3 regions of the Xanthobacter dioxanivorans genome follow, and region 1 is predicted to be linked to each of the others. Evidence: predicted binding sites of a transcription regulator. Region 1 holds the regulator's gene; each other region holds the start of a gene.
What was found. Region 1 encodes PhoB, which activates phosphate uptake and scavenging genes when phosphate is short. Its sites were predicted from a motif close to TGTCATNNANCTGTCAT; they were not measured.

Region 1 (6,057 bases):
TCGGTGGCGGCAAGCGCCTGCGCCCCTTCCTGGTGATGGAAAGCGCCGCCCTCTTCGGCATTCCTGCCGACGGTGCCGTGACCGTCGCGGCGGCGGTCGAGTGCATCCACTGCTATTCCCTTGTCCACGACGACCTGCCGGCCATGGACAATGACGACCTGCGCCGCGGCCGGCCGACCGTGCACCGGGCCTATGACGAAGCAACCGCCATTCTCGCCGGCGACGGCCTGCTGACCCTGGCCTTCGACCTGCTCGCCGGGGACGACGCCCATCCCGACCCTGTGGTGCGCGTCGCCCTGGTGCGGGCGCTTGCCCGCGCCGCCGGCATCGGCGGCATGGTGGGTGGGCAGATGCTGGACCTCGCCGCCGAAGGCCGGTTCTCGGGCGGCGCGGCGCTCGCCCTCGACGCTCCCGCCATCCGCGACCTCCAGGCCATGAAGACCGGCGCCCTCCTCGCCCTGTCGGCAGAAGCCGGCGCGCTCCTCGGGCGGGCGGGCGCCGCCGAGCGGGCGGCCCTGCAGGCCTATGGCCGGGCGCTCGGCGCCGCCTTCCAGATCGCCGACGACATCCTCGACGTGGAAGGAACGGCGGAGGAGGTGGGCAAGAAGGTGGGCAAGGACGCGGCCGCCGGCAAGGCGACCCTGGTCTCCCTCCTCGGCCTCGACGCGGCCCGCGCCCTCCTCGACGGGCTGGTGGCGGAGGCGACGACGGCCCTCGGCCCGTTTGGCGCCCGTGGCGCCATCCTCGCCGAGGCGGCCCGCTTCGTCGCCGCGCGTCGCAGCTGAGGCGGCGGCCCCGTCCAGCCCTCGCCCAACCCGCCTCGGGCATGCTAGCGTCCCGCCCGTGACCGACCGCGACCGATCTTCCCTCACCCGCCGCACGCTCCTCGCCCGCGGCGCCGCCCTTGCCACGCTGCCCCTTGCGGCCACGCGGGCGCTCGGGCAGCAGAACGAGCCCGACGTGGTGATCATCGGCGCCGGTGCCGCCGGCATTTCCGCCGCCCGGCGGATCGCCGAGGCCGGGCGCTCCTATGTCCTGCTGGAGGCCTCCAACCGGGTGGGCGGACGTGCCCTCACCGATACCGCCGCCTTTGGCGTGCCGCTCGATCTCGGCGCGGCGCGCTTGAACATGCCGGCCGCGCGCCCCATGGCCGCCTTCGGCCGGGCGGAGGGCCTCGACATCCACCGTGCTCCGGACGGCGGCCGCCTCTATCTGAAGGGACGCGAGGCCAACGATTCCGAATATGAGGATTTCGTCGGCACGGTGCGCCGGGCCCAACGCGCCATCGTTGCCGCCGGCGATGCGGGGCGCGACTTGCCGGCCGCCCGCGTGCTCGCCGACCTCGGCCCGTGGTCGGACAGCGCCCGTTTCGTGGTGGGCCCCCTTGCCTGCGCCAAGGAGCTCGACCAGGTTTCGACCGTGGACGCCTCCCGCGCCGAGGAGCCCGATAGCGTGGAAGTCTGCGCCCAGGGCATCGGCACCCTGGTGAGCCAGCTGGCCCGGCCCCTCACCGTCCGCCTGGAAACACCGGTGCGCTCGGTGGAGCTGGGCGGCCGGCAGGCCGTGGTGCAGACCGGGCGCGGCACGCTCCTGGCCCGCGCGGTGATCGTCGCCGTGCCGCCGAGCGTGATTGCGGCGGGCAAGCTGCGGATTCTGCCGGCCCTGCCTCCGCGCTACCGCACCGCGATCGAGAAGATCACCCTCGGCGCCTTCGACCACATCGCGTTCCGCCTGCCGCGCAACCCGCTCGGGCTCAACATGGACGAGCTTCTCTACTTCCGGGCGGAGGGCCCGCGCGCCTATGCCCTGCGCGCCCGCATCGCCGGCAGCGATCTCTATACCCTCGAGGTCGCCGGCGACGTGGCGAACGGTCTCGCCGACGGCCCGCCCGAGGCCGCCACCACCTTCCTCAAGGAGGCGCTGACGCGGGAGTTTGGCGCCGATCTCGCGAAGAAGGTGGGCAAGGTGCACGCCACGCGCTGGACCAAGGAGCCGTGGGCGCTCGGTGCCTTCTCCTGCGCCCTGCCCGGCTTCGGCAACATGCGGCGCGCCTTCACGGAAGTGGCCCTCGGCCGGCTCATCTTCGCCGGGGAACATGCCCACGAGACCCTCTGGGGCACCATGGGCGGGGCCTGGCTGTCCGGCGAGCGGGCGGCCAAGCAGGCCCTCGCCCTTCTCGGCGTGCGATCGGGCTGAGGTGCGCGGCTCGAACGGCCCGTTCTCAATGGGCGCGGGCGAACATCTCGTTGAAGGAGTAGCCCGCGCCGCGCACGGTGCGGATGGGATCCGACTGCCGGCCGCGATTGATCGCCTTGCGCAGGCGGCCCACATGCACGTCCACCGTGCGCTCGTCGATATAGACGTCCTGGCCCCACACCCCGTCGAGCAGCTGCTCGCGCGAGAACACGCGGCCGGGGCTCTGCATCAGGAACTCCAGCAGGCGGAACTCGGTGGGGCCGAGATGCACCTCGCGCCCGGCGCGGTGCACGCGGTGGGTTTCCCGGTCGAGCTCGATGTCGCCCGCCCGCAGCAGGGTCGCCACATGCTCGGGCTTGGCCCGGCGCAGCAGCGCCCGCACCCGGGCGAGCAGCTCGGGCACCGAGAACGGCTTCACCACATAGTCGTCCGCCCCGGTGGCGAGGCCGCGCACCCGCTCGGTTTCCTCGCCCCGGGCGGTGAGCATGATCACCGGCAGGCGCTCGGTTTCCGGGCGGGTCCTCAGGCGACGGCACAGTTCGATGCCGGAAAGGCCCGGCAGCATCCAGTCGAGGATGACGAGATCGGGCACGCTTTCGCGCAGGCGGGTCTCGGCCTCGTCACCGCGCCCCACGCTTTCGACGCCATAACCCTCCGACTCCAGATTGTAGCGGAGCAGAAGGGTCAGGGGCTCCTCGTCCTCGACGATCAGAATACGCGCCGGCACAGTGTTTCACCTGTCGTTTTCAAGTCGGGCTGGCTTGGGTCAGCCCTGGACGGACCGGCCGGGAAAGGCCAGGGTGGTCTCGCTGGAGGCATCCGCCTTGGGGCGGTCCGGCAGGTTCTGGCCGCTGACCATGTAGTAGACGATCTCCGCGATGTTGGTCGCGTGGTCGCCGATGCGCTCGATGTTCTTGGCACAGAACAGAAGGTGGGTGCACACCGAGATGTTGCGCGGATCTTCCATCATGTAGGTGAGGAGCTCGCGGAACAGGGAGGTGTACATGGTGTCGATGGCGCCGTCCCGGCCCCACACTTCCACCGCCTTGGCCTCGTTACGCGCCGCATAGGCGTCGAGCACCTCCTTGAGCTGCTCCAGCACCAGGTCGGAGATGTGCTCCACCCCGCGCACCAGCTTCTGCGGGTGGTATTCGCCCTCGATGGCGATGACGCGCTTGCCCACGTTCTTGGCCAGGTCGCCGATGCGCTCGAGATCGTTGGCGATGCGGATGGCCGAGACGATCTCGCGCAGGTCGTTGGCCACCGGCTGACGCTTGGCGATGACGAGGATGGCGCGGTCCTCGATCTCACGCTGCATCTGGTCCACGGTGGCGTCGACGAGCACCACCTTCTGGGCCAGGGCGATGTCGCGCTTGATGAGCGAGGTCACGGAATCGGCGACGAGGCGTTCCGCCTGTCCGCCCATCTCCACCACCTTGCGGCCGATTTCCTTCAACTCCTGGTCGAAGGAGGCAACGGTATGCTCCGGCATCGGGATGATCCTTCTCGTCTCAGCCGAAGCGGCCGGTAATGTAGTCGCGCGTCTTGATCTCCTTCGGATTGGTGAAGATCACGTCCGAAGGCGCCACCTCGATCAGCTCACCGAGATAGAAGAAGGCGGTCATGTCGGCGCAGCGCGCGGCCTGCTGCATGTTGTGGGTCACGATGACGATGGTGAAGTCCTGCTTCAGCTCGTCGATCAGGTCCTCGATCTTCGAGGTGGAGATGGGGTCGAGGGCCGAGGTGGGCTCGTCGAGCAGGATCACCTCGGGCTTCACCGCGATGGTGCGGGCGATGCACAGGCGCTGCTGCTGGCCGCCGGACATGCCGAGGGCCGATGTGTGCAGGCGGTCCTTGGTCTCGTCCCAGATGGCGGCCTTGCGCAGGCACCATTCCACCCGCTCGTCCATCTGCGCCTTGTTGAGCTTCTCATGCAGCTTCACGCCGAAGGCGATGTTGTCATAGATGGTCATGGGGAACGGGGTCGGCTTCTGGAACACCATGCCGATGCGCGAGCGCACCACCGTGGGGTCGAGCTCCTTGCCCACCACGTTGACCCCGTCGAACAGCACCGACCCCTCGGCCCGCTGGCCGGGATAGAGGTCATACATGCGGTTGAACACCCGCAGCAGCGTGGACTTGCCGCAGCCCGACGGGCCGATCATGGCGGTCACGCGCTTCTCCGGCACCTCGAAGTTGATGTTCCGCAGGGCGTGGTTGCTGCCGTAGTAGAATTGCAGGTTCTCCACCTTGATCTTCGCGGGCGACGTCGGCGCGTCGGGCCTGGCGGCGACCGACGATGCGATGTTGAAGGTGGGATCGACGGCTGAAGTCATATGAGCCTCGCTTCGGAGGTTGAATTCGAAGGATGGTTTCGCGGGCGGCGCAGGCTAGTTGCCCCGTGCCAGGAACAGTCGGGACGCCACATTGAGCACGAGCACGCCCACGGTGATGAGCAGCGCGCCGGCCCAGGCGAGGGAGACCCAGTCGTCGAACGGGCTGCCGGCAAACTGGTAGATGGCGATGGGCAGGCTCGCCATGGGCTTCGACAGGTCCGTGGAAAAGGAGTTGTTGCCGAGTGAGGTGAAGAGCAGCGGTGCCGTCTCCCCGGCCGCGCGGGCGACGGCGAGCAGGACGCCGGTGACGATGCCCGCCCGCGCCGCGCGCCAGGTGATCATCATCACCACCTTCCACTGCGGCGCCCCGAGCGCATAGGCCGCCTCGCGCAGCCCCACCGGAACGAGGTTCAGCATGTCCTCGGTGGTGCGCACCACCACCGGGATCACCAGGATGGCGAGGGCGACCGCGCCGGCCCAGCCGGAGAAGCCACCCATCGGCGCGACGAGGAAGGTGTAGACGAACAGGCCCACCAAGATGGACGGCGCGGAGAGCAGGATGTCGTTCACGAAGCGGGCGACCTCGCCGACCTTCGTGTTCTTCCCGTTCTCGGCGAGGAACGTCCCGGCCAGGAGGCCGATGGGTGTTCCGATCACCATGGCGAGCCCGATCTGGATCAGCGACCCGACGATCGCGTTCAGGAGGCCGCCGTTGTGGCCCGGCGGCAGGGTCACCTTGGTGAAGACGTTGAGCCCGAGGGCCGGAAGCCCCTTCTGGACCAGCGTGAACAGGATCCACGCCAGGAGGAACAAGGCGAGGACCGCAAAGCCGGTGCTGATGACCTTGACGGTGAGGTCCTTGCTGCGGCGGATGGCGAGGGAGGTCATGCTGACGCGCTCCTCAGGACTTCAGGTTGGATCGGATGAGGAAGCGCGAGAGCGCCAGCACGATGAAGGAGATCACGAACAGGATGAAACCCAGGGCGAGCAGCGAATCAAGCTTCAGAGAGCCCTGGGCGGCCTCCGGGAATTCGTTGGCGATGGTCGAGGCGATGGTCGCGCCGGGCGCGAACAGCGAGGCCGAGAGGCGGGTGGCGTTGCCGATCACGAAGGTGACCGCCATGGTCTCGCCGAGGGCGCGGCCGAGCCCGAGCATGATCGCGCCCACCATGGCCGTGCGGCCGTAGGGGATGGAGACGTTCTTGTAGACCTCGTAGGTCGTCGCGCCGACGCCGTAGGCCGATTCCTTCAGCATCGGCGGCACGGACGCCAGCGTCTCCACGAACATGGCGGTGATGAAGGGCAGGATCATCACCGCCATGATCAGGCCGGCGGTGAGCATGCCGCCGCCGAGGGCGGGGCCCTGGAACAACGCCCCGAGCACCGGCAGCGGGCCCAGGAGGTCGATCAGCGGCGGCTGGACGTAGGCCGCCATGAGCGGCGAGATGATGAAGAAACCCCACATGCCGTAGATGATGGAGGGCACGGCGGCGAGCAACTGGATCGCCACGCCGACGGGGCGCCG
Region 2 (6,057 bases), 170 kb from region 1:
CTGGCACTGGCTGTTCCTGATCAACGTCATCCCCGGCATCTTCGTGGTGCTCGCCGCCGTGACCCTGATCGACTTCGACGAGCCGGACTTCGGCCTGCTCGACCGCTTCGACTGGTGGGGCCTTTTGTTCATGGCCGGCTTCCTCGGCAGCCTCGAGTTCGTGCTGGAGGAAGGCCCGACCAACGACTGGTTCGAGGACCGGTACATCATCGCCTTCGCCGTGCTCTGCGGCGTTTCGGCCATCGCCTTCTTCGCCCGGGTGCTGATGGCGAAGGAGCCGGTGGTGGACATCCGCGCCTTCGAGAACCGCAACTTCGCCATCGGCTCGGCCTTCAGCTTCATCATGGGCATCGGGCTCTACGGGCTGACCTATCTCTATCCCATCTATCTCGGCCGGGTGCGGGGCTATTCGGCGCTGCAGATCGGCGAGACCATGTTCGTCACCGGCATCGCCATGTTCCTCACCGCCCCCATCGCCGGGCGGCTGATGACGAAGCTCGACCCGCGGGTGATGATCGGCCTGGGCTTCGTCGGCTTCGGGCTCGGCACCTGGTGGGTCACCGACATCACCAAGGACTGGGACTTCTGGGAGCTGTTCATTCCGCAGATCCTGCGCGGCGTCTCGCTGATGATGGCGATGATCCCCATCAACAACCTGTCGCTGGGCACCCTGCCCCCGGCGCACCTGAAGAACGCCTCCGGCCTGTTCAACCTCACGCGCAACCTCGGCGGCGCGGTGGGGCTCGCCGTCATCAACACCGTGCTCAACAATCGCTGGGACCTGCATCTCGCCCGGCTGCACGAGCATGTGCAGTGGGGCAGCGCGGCGGCGCTGGAGCGGATCGATTCCATGACCGCCGCCTTCTCCGGCCTCGGCTCGCAGGCGGCGTCCGCCGGCCTGAAGCAGATGTCGCTGCTGGTGCGGCGCGAGGCGCTGGTGATGTCGTTCGCCGACGTGTTCTACCTGCTCACCTTCCTGTTCCTGGCCCTGGTGGTGGCGACCCCGCTCATGCGCCGCCCGGCGCGCGGCGGGGGAGGCGGCGGCGGTCACTGAGCGGGGCTGCACCGAGCGCGGCCACGGCTGAACCCGGCCTCGGCGGACGCCTTCAGGGCATCGGCAGGGGCGGCGCCGGGACCCATCGGATGGCGAGCTCCTGGGCGACGGCGCGCTGCGCCGGGCTCATCTTGGTGGCCACCGCGTCGCGCAGGCGCGTGAAGACGTCGCGCTCGTGCCGGTCGGCCCGGGCGGCGGCGAGGATCAGCCATTTCTGCGACAGCACCACGTCGCGCGGCACGCCGTGCCCCTTGTCGTACAGGAGGCCGAGCAGGTACTGCGCCGTTGCTTCGCCCTGCTCGGCCGCGCACATGTACCATTGGGCGGCGAGCCCGTAATTCTGCGGCACGCCCTTGCCGTATTCATAGAGGAAGCCGAGGAGCCCCTGGGCGCGGGCCTCGCCGGCGAAGGCCAGCGGGGTCAGGAGCGTCGCCGCGGCGCGATAGTCGCCACGGGCATAGAGCGCGAAGGCCCGGGCCGCCGAGCCGGCCTGCGCGGCCGGCGCCGCCGGGAGAGCCAGCGCCACGGCCAGCACCGCCGTCAGCACCGTTGCGCGCGCCGGAAGCCGCCGGCGCCCCTCGCGCCGCTTCGGGCCGGGGCCGGGAGGAATGTCCATTCCGGCGCTCATCGGTTCAGCAAGGGCGGCTGCGGCCCGCCCGGCAGGGTGCCGATGGTGCCGCGCAGCTTGGCGCGCAGCTCCTCCGCCACCGTGTGGGCGTCGGTGTTGTCGCGGATGATCTGCGGGCGGATGAAGATGATGAGCTCGGTGCGCTTCACCGTGCCGGTGGTATGGGCGAAGGCGTCGCCGACGCCGGGGATCTGGTCGAGGATGGGCACGCCCTGGCGCACGCCATCGCGGCGCTCGCTGATGAGGCCGGCCAGCAGCACCGTCTGGCCGCTGGCCACGGCGATGGTGCTCTTTACCTTGCGCTGGGACACGGTGGGGGTGAGCGTCGAGCTGCTGGAGCTCGACGAGCCGGTGGCCTGGGTCTGGGTGACGTTGGAGATCTCCTGCTCGATGTCGAGGCGCACCTGGCCGTTCACGTTCACCCGCGGCATCACGTGCAGGATGATGCCGGTGTTCTTGTACTCGATGGTGTTGACCACCGTGTTGGACGAGGTCAGCACGGTGGCGCTGCCGGTGGAGACCGGGACCTCGTCGCCCACCTGCAGCGTCGCCTTCTGGTTGTCCACCACGACCACCGAGGGGTTGGACAGCACCTTCACGTCGGTGACCGTGTGCAGGGCGTCGAGGATGGCCCTCGGCTGGTTCTCGCGGCCGATGAGCAGGTTGAAGCCGGGCAGCACGCGGTTGATGGCCTGGTCGGTGACGGTGCTGGACAAGGTGTTCAGCACCGAGCCGTTGTTGCTGCCGAGGCCGAGATTGTTGGAGGTGAGATAGAACTGCACGCCGTAGGCCAGCGTGTCGTTCAGCGTCACCTCGGCCACGGTGGCCTCGATGGCCACCTGGAGCTGCGGCTGGTCGAGCTGCATCAGCGTGCGCTCGATGATGCGGTAATGTTCCTGGCTGGCGAAGATCAGCAGCGAGTTGTTCACCGTATCGGCGGTGATCCTCACGCCGGGGAGCAGGGCGGTTCCGCCGCCTGATCCGGTGCCTTGTCCCGTGCCCGAAGGGGCCCCTCCGCGTCCGTGCCGGTGGATTTCGCCCCGGCGGTGCCGGGCGCCTGCGCTGGCGGGGTGATGCCGAGCCGCTGTTGCACCGAGGGGCTCGTTCCGCCGCCGCCCGTGCCATCGCCATCCGCCCCGCCGCCGGAGGTGAGGGACGCGCCGGAGCCGGGGGCGATCTGGCTCGCCGCCTGGTCGAGGCCGCTCGACCCGCCGCCCATGAACAGGTCGTTGAGCACTTTCGCCGTCTGCTTCGCCTCGCCGTAGCGCAGGCGATAGACGCGCACCCCGACCGTGGTGTCGGAGCGGTCGAGGCGGGTGATCCAGGTGGCCGCCGTCTTGAGCAGCTCGGGCTTGCGGGCCACGACCATGATGGAGTTGAGCCGGCCGATGGCCTGGAACTTGACGAGCTTGTGGCTCAGCCCGCTCTCGCCCGCATCCATCAGGCTCTCCAGCTCGGAGATGAGCGGCTCGGGGGTGCCGTTGCGCACGGGATAGATGCCCACCGACTGGCCGCGCATCCAGTCGGCGTCGAAGGACAGGGCGGTGTTGATGGCCGCCTGCCGCTCGGCGCCCGTGCCCTGGATGAGCAGCAGGTTGCGGCCGGGATCGGCGCGCACCGCGCCGGCGCGGGTGGCGAAGCTGTCCAGAAGTGGCATGAGGGCCTCGGCCGAGACGTAGCGCAGAGGGACCACCGACAGTCCGAAGCCAGGCTCGGCGCGCGCGGCGCCGACCTCGGTGGTGCCGCCGGCGGCTTCGGAGAGGGGCACGAGGCGATAGCCCGCGGCGTCGCGGATCATGGCCACGGCGTTGGACCGGAGCGCGCTTTCCAGCACGTAGAGCAGGTCGGCCTTCGGCACCGGCCGGGCCGAGGCGAGGCTGACCGTTCCCTGCACGCGCGGGTCGATCACGTAGCCCACCCCGAGGATGTCGCCGAGCACCACCTTGGCCACCGTGGTCACCGGCGTGTTGTCGAAATTGAGGTCGTAGCCGTCAGGCCCGGCGCCGGTTCCGGCGCGGCCGGCCACCCCGGTTTCGGAAGGATCGGAGACCGGCGGGCCGGCGTTGGTGGCGTAATATTCGACCGCCCGGCGATCGTCGGGGATCTCCTGCGTCGCGGGCACGGGCCGGGTCTGGCGCGGGGACAGGTCCAGCGAACGCACCTGCTCGAAGACCCCGGGCGAGCGGGTGTCTTCCGGCACGAAGGAGCACGCGCCGAGCGCGCCGGCGAGGAGGGCCGCACAGACCAAGCGGATACGGACCGGTCGGAACCCGAACCGGTTGGGCCGAACTTTGCGCACACTCCACCCCGATGCCTCGATCAATCGGCTGCCAGTCGAGGTGGATGGCCCCGAACTCCCGACGGTAAATGTCTAGTATCGGCGGCGTATGACAGAAATATTAGGGGGGTGTCGCCGGGTGCCGGGCGGTGCTTCCTCAACGCTGGCGCGAAATGGCGTTGTAGCGCCATTGTCATCTGGATGCCGCGAAACCTTCATGAGGCGGCACGATTATGCGCGCGGTGCGTCGGCGGTGCCGGGGCGGGCCTCGCCTCGTCCGCATTGCAGCGCGCAGTCCCGGACGGGCGGAGACTCGGCGGGGCGGAGTCTTGGTCGGGCAAGGTCTTGGCCGGGCAAGGTCTTGGCCGGGCGGAGTTTCGCCGCCGGCGGCCGGGCGCGGCGGATCCGGCGGGGCGCACGCGCGGCGACTGGATCTTTCTGGGCACCTTTCCGGTGGTAGGGACACGGGGCATGACGGCCGAGGGCGCCGGCGACTTCATGAGCTATCTGGCGCGTGGCGGGCACGGGCGTCCGGGCCCGGCGCCGTCGGGCGAAGCCGCGGGGCCGGCGGCGGGCGGGGCGCTGCGGCGGGTCTGGGAGGCGAGCGAGCTGACCGCCGGCGACTTTGCCGATGCGGTTGCGGCCTTCTATTGCCTGCCGCGCGTTGGCCTTGCGGAGCTGATGGCGGCGGCGCCGCTGGTCTCCGCCTTCTCGCCGCGCTTCCTGCGCGAGGTGGCGGCCCTGCCCCACCGGGCGGCCGGGGGAGCGGCGTGCCTCGCCGTGGGCGATCCCACCGACGCATCGGTGGTGCAGGCCGCCGAGATCGTGCTCGGGGAGAAGGTGGCGCTGGCTGTGGCCTCGTTCGAGGACATCGCCACGGTTCTCGCCGAGCGGCTGGGGGCGGACGAGGCGCAGGCGGCGGCGGCCGCGGGGCCCGGCGATGCGCGCGCCGCCGACGACATCGACAGCCTGCGCGACCTCGCCAGCGGCGCCCCGGTGGTGCGCGCGGTGAACGACCTGCTGGAAAAGGCGGTGGAGCTGCGCGCCAGCGACATCCATGTGGGCCCCTTCCGCGGCTCCATGGAGGTGCGCATGCGCATCGACGGCCTGCTGCGCCCGGTGGCGGCCCCGGCCGACGTGCTGCCGCAGGCGGTGATCTCCCGCATCAAGATCCTCGCCGGCCTCGACATCGCCGAGCGCCGCCTGCCCCAGGACGGCGCGGCGCGGCTGGGGCTGGGGCGCGGCGAGATCGACGTGCGCGTCGCCATCATGCCGACCCAGCACGGGGAGGCCGCCGTCATCCGCCTGCTGCCGCGCGACCGGGGCCTGCTGACCGTGGACCGGCTGGGCCTGTCGCCCGGCGACGCCGAGACCCTCGCCCGCCTGCTCGCCCTGCCGCACGGCATGATCGTCGTCACCGGCCCCACCGGCTCGGGCAAGACCACGACGCTGGCCACCCTTCTGTCGATCCTCAACGATCCCTCGCGCAAGATCCTCACCATCGAGGACCCGGTGGAGTACGAGATCCGCGGCATCTACCAGTCGCAGGTGCGCCCGGCCATCGGCCTGACCTTCGCCACCGCGCTGCGCGCCTTCCTGCGGCACGATCCGGACGTGATCATGGTGGGCGAGGTGCGCGATCCGGAGACGGCGCACATCGCCGTGCACGCCGCCCTGACCGGCCACCTGGTGCTCACCACCCTCCACACCGACACCGCCGCCGCGTCGGTGCCGCGCCTGCTCGACCTCGGGGTGGAGGGCTTCCTGCTGAAGTCGACGCTAAGGGCGGTGATCGCCCAGCGGCTGGTGCGCCAGCTCTGCGACCGCTGCAAGCGGCCGCACACGCTCCGGGCCCGCGACATCGAAGACGACCCGCGCTATGCCGCGCTGGGGCTTGAGGCGGGGGAGACCGTCCATGAGCCGGCGGGCTGCGAGCGCTGCGGCGGCTCCGGCTATCGCGGCCGCGTGGGGGTGTTCGAGATCCTCACCCTGTCGGACACGCTCCGCGAGATGATCGACCGCCATGCCGGCGCCAGCGTGCTCGACCGGGCCGCCATCGCGGGAGGCATGACCACCATGCTCGATGACGGCATCGCC
Region 3 (6,057 bases), 2.3 Mb from region 1:
CCTTCTGGCTGTTCCTGGCCGCCGGCATCTCGGACGCGCTGGACGGCTTCATCGCCAAGCGCTTCCACCTGCAGACCGAGCTCGGTTCCTATCTCGACCCGGTGGCGGACAAGGCGCTCTTGATCTCCATCTATGTGTCGCTGGCGGTGGCGGGCCTGATTCCGCGCTGGGTCGCCATCGCCGTGGTGTCGCGGGACGTGATGATCATCGGCGCGGTGGTGCTGTCCCTGGTCATGGCCAAGCCGGTGGCCATGAGCCCGCTGCTGGTGTCCAAGGTGAACACCGCCATCCAGATCGCCTTCGCCGCCTTCGTGCTGGCCTCCAGCGGCTTCGGACTGGCCCTTCCGGGGCTGTTCCAGCTGGGGCTCGTTCTGGTCGGGGTCTTGACGGGCCTTTCCGCCGCTGCCTATCTCGCCGCATGGACGCGCCATATGGCAAGCTGACCGGGGAGCCATCGGGCGAGCAGCGCCCGCAGGGCCCAAGCCCCCGCGCCCCGAAAGCCGCCACGCCGCCCGGCGTGGGGATGGCGCATGCGCACGCCGCGCTGCCCATGCGGCTGCAGATCCGCTTCTGGGTCGGCGCCCTCCTGCTCACCGCCTTGGCGCTGTGGCTGCTGGCCGGCATCCTGCTGCCGTTCGTCGCCGGCATCGTGCTCGCCTATTTCCTCAATCCGGTGGTGACGCGGCTGGAACGCGTCGGCATCGCCCGCACCCTGTCCGCCCTCGTGGTGGTCGGCATCATGCTGCTGGTGGTGCTGCTGTTCTTCCTGCTGGCGCTGCCGGTGCTGTCGTCCCAGCTGTTCGAGTTCATCCAGCGCCTGCCCTCCTACGTGACCCGCCTGCAAGGCCTGCTCACGGAGGAGAACCGCGAATGGCTGAGCGGCATCGTCGGCGACCGCCTGCCGGACATGCAGCGCTCGGTCTCCGACCTGATGACGCAGGGGGTGAGCCACCTTCTGGGCCTGCTCTCGTCGGTCTGGTCGGGCGGGCAGGCGCTGATCTCCCTGTTCGCGCTGCTGGTGGTGACGCCGGTGGTGGTATTCTACATCCTGTGCGACTGGGACGAGATGATCGGCTTCGTGGACCGCCTCGTCCCGGTGCCGCAGCGCCCGGTGGTGCGGGGCCTCGCCTGCTCCATGGACAATGCGGTGGCCGGCTTCGTGCGCGGCCAGGCCCTGGTGTGCCTGCTGCTCGGCACCTTCTATGCGGTGGCCCTGTCCATGGTGGGGCTGAATTTCGGCCTGCTCATCGGCATCGTCTCCGGCGTCATCACCTTCATCCCTTATGTGGGCTCGCTCACCGGCTTCGTCCTGGCCATGGGGGTCGCCATCGTCCAATTCTTCCCGGACTGGAGCATGATCGGCACGGTGCTCGCCATCTTCGTCGCCGGCCAGACCATCGAGGGCTACGTGCTCTCGCCCAAGCTGGTGGGCGATTCGATCGGCGTGCATCCGGTGTGGCTCATGTTCGCCCTGTTCGCCTTCGGCTACCTGTTCGGCTTCGTCGGCCTGCTGCTGGCGGTGCCCCTCACGGCGGTGGGCGGCGTCCTGGTGCGCTTCGCCATTGCCCGCTACCTCCAGTCCTCCCTCTACACGGGACCGGACGACGACGCCCTGCCGCCGCCCGAGAGCGCCTGAGCATGGCCGGCCGCGATCCCCGCCCGCGCCAGCTGCCCCTCGATCTGCCGGCGCGGCCGGCGCTCCATCGCGAGGATTTCCTCGCCGCCCCCGGCAATGCCGCCGCCTTGGCGCTGATCGACGCCTTTCCCGACTGGTCGGCGCGGGTGGTGTGCCTGGTGGGTCCGGAAGGCGCGGGCAAGTCGCATCTGGCCGCCATCTTCGCCGAGCGCGCGGGTGCGCGCACCCTGGCCGCGCGCGACCTGCAGCGGGAGGATGTGCCCGCGGCCCTCGCCGCCGGCGCGCTGGTGCTGGAAGACCTGGAGCCGGGCGACTTCAGCGAGGCGGCGCTGTTCCACCTGCTCAACCTTGCCCGCGAGCAGCAGGCCTGGCTGCTGATGACCGCCCGCACGCCGCCGGCGCAGTTCGTCCTGGCCACGGCCGATCTCGCCTCGCGGCTGCGGGCGGTGCCGGTGTTCGAGATCGCCCCGGCGGACGACGCCCTGCTGGCGGCGGTGCTGGTGAAGCTGTTCGCCGACCGGCAGCTCGCTGTGGACGAGGCGACGGTGCAGTATCTGCTGCTGCGCATGCAGCGTACGGTGGCCGGAGCCAAGCGCATCGTCGAGGCCATCGATGCCGCCGCGCTCGCCGCCCGGCGGCCGGTGACGCGGGCGCTGGCGGCCCAGGTGCTGCGCGAGGAGGCGGCGCTGCGCGAGGAGGCCGGCGGCGCCGGCGAAGCCGACGACGAGGACGAATGACGCGGCAAGCCGCGGGCCGCACGCGACGGGACCGGGGCGGCGACGTCATAGAGTGGTCATCTAAGCTGGCCATGGTCCGGCCAAACCTCTCGGGGGACCGAACATGGGTATGAACGAGGCCGCCGCGCTCGCCGAGACGGAACTCGCCGCCGACACGGCGCAGCTGGAAGCGACGCAGAGGGAAGCCGCTGACGTGTTTGCGCTGTCGCAATCGCCGCAGCGCTTCATCAACCGCGAGCTGTCCTGGCTGCATTTCAACCGCCGGGTGCTCGAGGAAGCGGCCAACAAGAATCACCCCCTGCTGGAGCAGTTGCGCTTCCTGTCCATCTCCGCCAACAATCTCGACGAGTTCTTCATGGTCCGCGTGGCCGGCCTGAAGGAGCAGGTGCGCGAGGGGGTGCAGGAGCTGAGCCCGGACGGGCTCACCCCGTCCGAGCAGCTCGTGGTCCTCCAGGCGAGCGCCACCCAGCTCATCTCCGACCAGCAGGCGCGCTGGCGGGAGCTGCGGCGCGAGCTGGCCGGAGCCGGCGTGGTGCTGGTGGACGGCGCCGACGCCACCGCCGAGGACATCGGGCTGCTGGAGCGGCACTTCCTCAACTACGTCTTCCCGGTGCTCACCCCGCTGGCCATCGATCCGGCGCACCCCTTCCCGTTCATCCCCAACCTCGGCTTCTCGCTGGCGCTGCAATTGGTGCGGCAGTCGGACGGGCGGGGCATGAACGCGCTGATCCGCATTCCGGCCAAGGTGGACCGCTTCATCCGCCTGAGCGACCTCGGCACCGGCGCGCTGCGCTTCATCACGCTCGAGCAGATGATCGGCCTGTTCATCACCCGCCTGTTCCCCGGCTATGCGGTGAAGGGACAGGGCGTGTTCCGCGTGGTGCGCGACAGCGACCTGGAAATCGAGGAGGAGGCGGAGGACCTCGTCCGCCTGTTCGAGACCGCCCTCAAGCAGCGCCGCTACGGCGAGGTGATCCGCATGGAGGCCGACGCCGCCATGCCGGAGGAGCTGCGCACCTTCGTCGCCCGCGAGCTGGGCGTGAACGACGACGAGATCTTCGTGGTGGACGGCGTGCTCGCCCTCAACGAATTCTCCCAGCTGGTCTCGGTGGACCGGCCGGACCTGAAGTTCACCTCCTTCAATGCCCGCTTCCCCGAGCGCATCCGCGACCATGGCGGCGACTGCTTCCTCGCCATCCGCGAGAAGGACATCCTGGTCCACCACCCCTACGAATCCTTCGACGTGGTGGTGCAGTTCCTGCGCCAGGCCGCCCGCGATCCCAACGTGGTGGCCATCAAGCAGACCCTCTACCGCACCTCCTCCGACAGCCCCATCGTGAAGGCGCTGGCGGAAGCCGCCGAGGCCGGCAAGTCGGTGACCGCCCTGGTCGAGCTGAAAGCCCGCTTCGACGAGGAGGCCAACATCCGCTGGGCGCGCGACCTGGAGCGCGCCGGGGTGCAGGTGGTGTTCGGCTTCATCGAGCTGAAGACCCACGGCAAGCTGTCCATGGCGGTGCGCCGCGAGGGCACCTCGCTTGCCACCTACGTGCATGTGGGCACCGGCAACTACCACCCCATTACCGCCCGCATCTATACCGACCTGAGCTTCTTCACCGCCGACCCGGTGATCGCCCAGGACGTGGCGCGGATCTTCAACTTCATCACCGGCTATGCCAGCCCCGGCGAGCTCGACGCCATGGCGGTCTCGCCCACCGGCCTCAAGCCGCGCCTGCTGAACCACATCGCCGACGAGATCGAGTTCGCCCGCGCCGGCCGCCCCGCCGCCATCTGGCTGAAGTGCAACTCGCTGGTGGATCCGCAGATCATCGACGCGCTCTACGAGGCGAGCGCCGCCGGGGTGCAGGTGGACTGCGTCATCCGCGGCATCTGCTGCCTCAGGCCCGGCATTCCCGGCCTGTCGGAGAACATCCGGGTCAAGTCCATCATCGGCCGCTTCCTGGAGCACTCGCGCATCTACTGCTTCGGCGCCGGCCACGGGTTGCCGAGCCCGAACGCGGTGGTCTACATCTCCTCGGCCGACCTCATGCCGCGCAATCTCGACCGCCGGGTCGAGACCTTGTGCCCCATCACCAACCCCACCGTGCACGAGCAGGTGCTCGACCAGATCATGGTCGCCAACCTGATCGACAACCAGCAGAGCTGGCGGGTGTTGCCCGACGGCGCCTCCGAACGCATAGTCCCCGCCCCGGGCGAGGAACCGTTCAACGCCCATCAATATTTCATGACCAACCCGAGCTTGTCCGGACGTGGAAAGTCTCTCAAAGATTCTTCGCCGCGCAGCCTTTTCGTCCGGCGCTGAAGTCGACGATCATCCCCACCGCGCGCCCGGCCGGCTTCCGGCCGGCCCGCCGGTGGCGGTGATCGACATCGGCTCCAACTCGGTGCGTCTCGTGGTCTATGAGGGGCTGAGCCGCGCGCTCACCCCCATCTTCAACGAGAAGGCCCTGTGCGGCCTCGGCCGCGAGGTGCTGTCCACCGGGCGCCTGCCGCAGGACGCGGTGGACCGCGCCTTCGCGGCGCTGCGGCGCTTCCGCGCCTTGTGCGAGGCCATGCAGGTGGGCGAGGTCCATGCCCTGGCCACCGCCGCCGCGCGCGACGCCGAGAACGGCCCCGCCTTCATCGCCGAGTGCGAGGCCATCTGCGGCACCCGGATCGAGCTGCTCACCGGCAAGCGCGAGGCGGAGCTCGCCGCCGGCGGCATCGTCGCCGGCATCCACGCGCCGGACGGCGTGGTGGGCGACCTCGGCGGCGGTTCCCTCGAGCTGGTGGACGTGAAGGGCCTCGCGGTGGGCACCGGCGTCACCCTGCCGCTGGGCGGCCTCGCTTTGCAGGACCGCTCCGCCCGCTCCACCCGCAAGGCGGAGAAGATCGTCAAGGACATCATGCCGGAAGCCGGCGTGCTGGAAAGCCTCGCCGGGCGCACCTTCTACGCCGTCGGCGGCACCTGGCGGGCGCTGGCGCGGCTGCACATGTTCCAGAAGGGCTACCCGCTGCACGTGATGCACGGCTACGTGATCCCGGCCCGCGAGGCGCTCGACTTCACCCGCATCGTCCACCGGGCCGACACCGAGACCCTTGCCCATATCGACGTGATCTCCGACGCCCGGCGCCCGCTGCTCGCCTATGGCGCGGTGGTGCTGGAGAACATCGTCCGGCAGGGCCGCCCCTCCGAGGTGGTCATCTCCGCCCTCGGCGTGCGCGAGGGCCTGCTCTATTCCCTGCTCACCGACGAGGAGCGCGCCCGCGACCCGCTGCTGATCGCGGCGGCGGAGATGAACCTGCTGCGCTCGCGCTCGCCGCGCCACGGCGAGGAGCTGGTGGCGTGGACCGACGCCTTCTTCGCCTCCGCCCCGGTGCTGGAGGAGGCCGAGGACGAGAAGCGCCTGCGCCGGGCGGCCTGCCTGCTGGCCGACGTGGGCTGGCGCGCCCATCCCGACTATCGCGGCGAGCAGAGCCTCAACATGATCGCCCACGCCGCCTTCGCCGGCATAGACCATCCCGGCCGGGCCTATGTGGCGCTCTCGGTGTTCTTCCGGCACGTGGGCCTGGGCGCGGACGAATCGGACACGCGCATCCTCGAGCTCACCACCACCGGCATGCTGGACCGCGCCCGGATCCTCGGCGGCGCCATGCGGGTGGCCTACATCCTCTCGGCCGCCATGC

Region 2: a site for PhoB is predicted at 4,141-4,157, ahead of EZH22_RS32555 (secretin N-terminal domain-containing protein). Genes of this name have one in related genera too.
Region 3: a site for PhoB is predicted at 2,417-2,433, ahead of EZH22_RS16805 (RNA degradosome polyphosphate kinase). Genes of this name have one in related genera too.

Annotation. Positions count from the first base shown of each region.
Region 1 is NZ_CP063362.1:1,280,763-1,286,819, forward strand. Features, by position in the region: gene EZH22_RS06165 (polyprenyl synthetase family protein) at 1-785, shown strand, start outside; gene EZH22_RS06170 (flavin monoamine oxidase family protein) at 844-2,196, shown strand; gene phoB (phosphate regulon transcriptional regulator PhoB) at 2,222-2,923, opposite strand; gene phoU (phosphate signaling complex protein PhoU) at 2,963-3,688, opposite strand; gene pstB (phosphate ABC transporter ATP-binding protein PstB) at 3,708-4,532, opposite strand; gene pstA (phosphate ABC transporter permease PstA) at 4,587-5,420, opposite strand; gene pstC (phosphate ABC transporter permease subunit PstC) at 5,434-6,057, opposite strand, start outside.
Region 2 is NZ_CP063362.1:1,453,136-1,459,192, reverse strand. Features, by position in the region: gene EZH22_RS06975 (DHA2 family efflux MFS transporter permease subunit) at 1-1,054, shown strand, start outside; gene EZH22_RS06970 (tetratricopeptide repeat protein) at 1,107-1,670, opposite strand; gene EZH22_RS32560 (type II secretion system protein GspD) at 1,679-2,632, opposite strand; gene EZH22_RS32555 (secretin N-terminal domain-containing protein) at 2,629-3,930, opposite strand; gene EZH22_RS06960 (GspE/PulE family protein) at 4,459-6,057, shown strand, end outside.
Region 3 is NZ_CP063362.1:3,615,073-3,621,129, reverse strand. Features, by position in the region: gene EZH22_RS16820 (CDP-alcohol phosphatidyltransferase family protein) at 1-443, shown strand, start outside; gene EZH22_RS16815 (AI-2E family transporter) at 524-1,636, shown strand; gene EZH22_RS16810 (P-loop NTPase family protein) at 1,639-2,373, shown strand; gene EZH22_RS16805 (RNA degradosome polyphosphate kinase) at 2,483-4,693, shown strand; gene EZH22_RS16800 (Ppx/GppA family phosphatase) at 4,746-6,057, shown strand, end outside.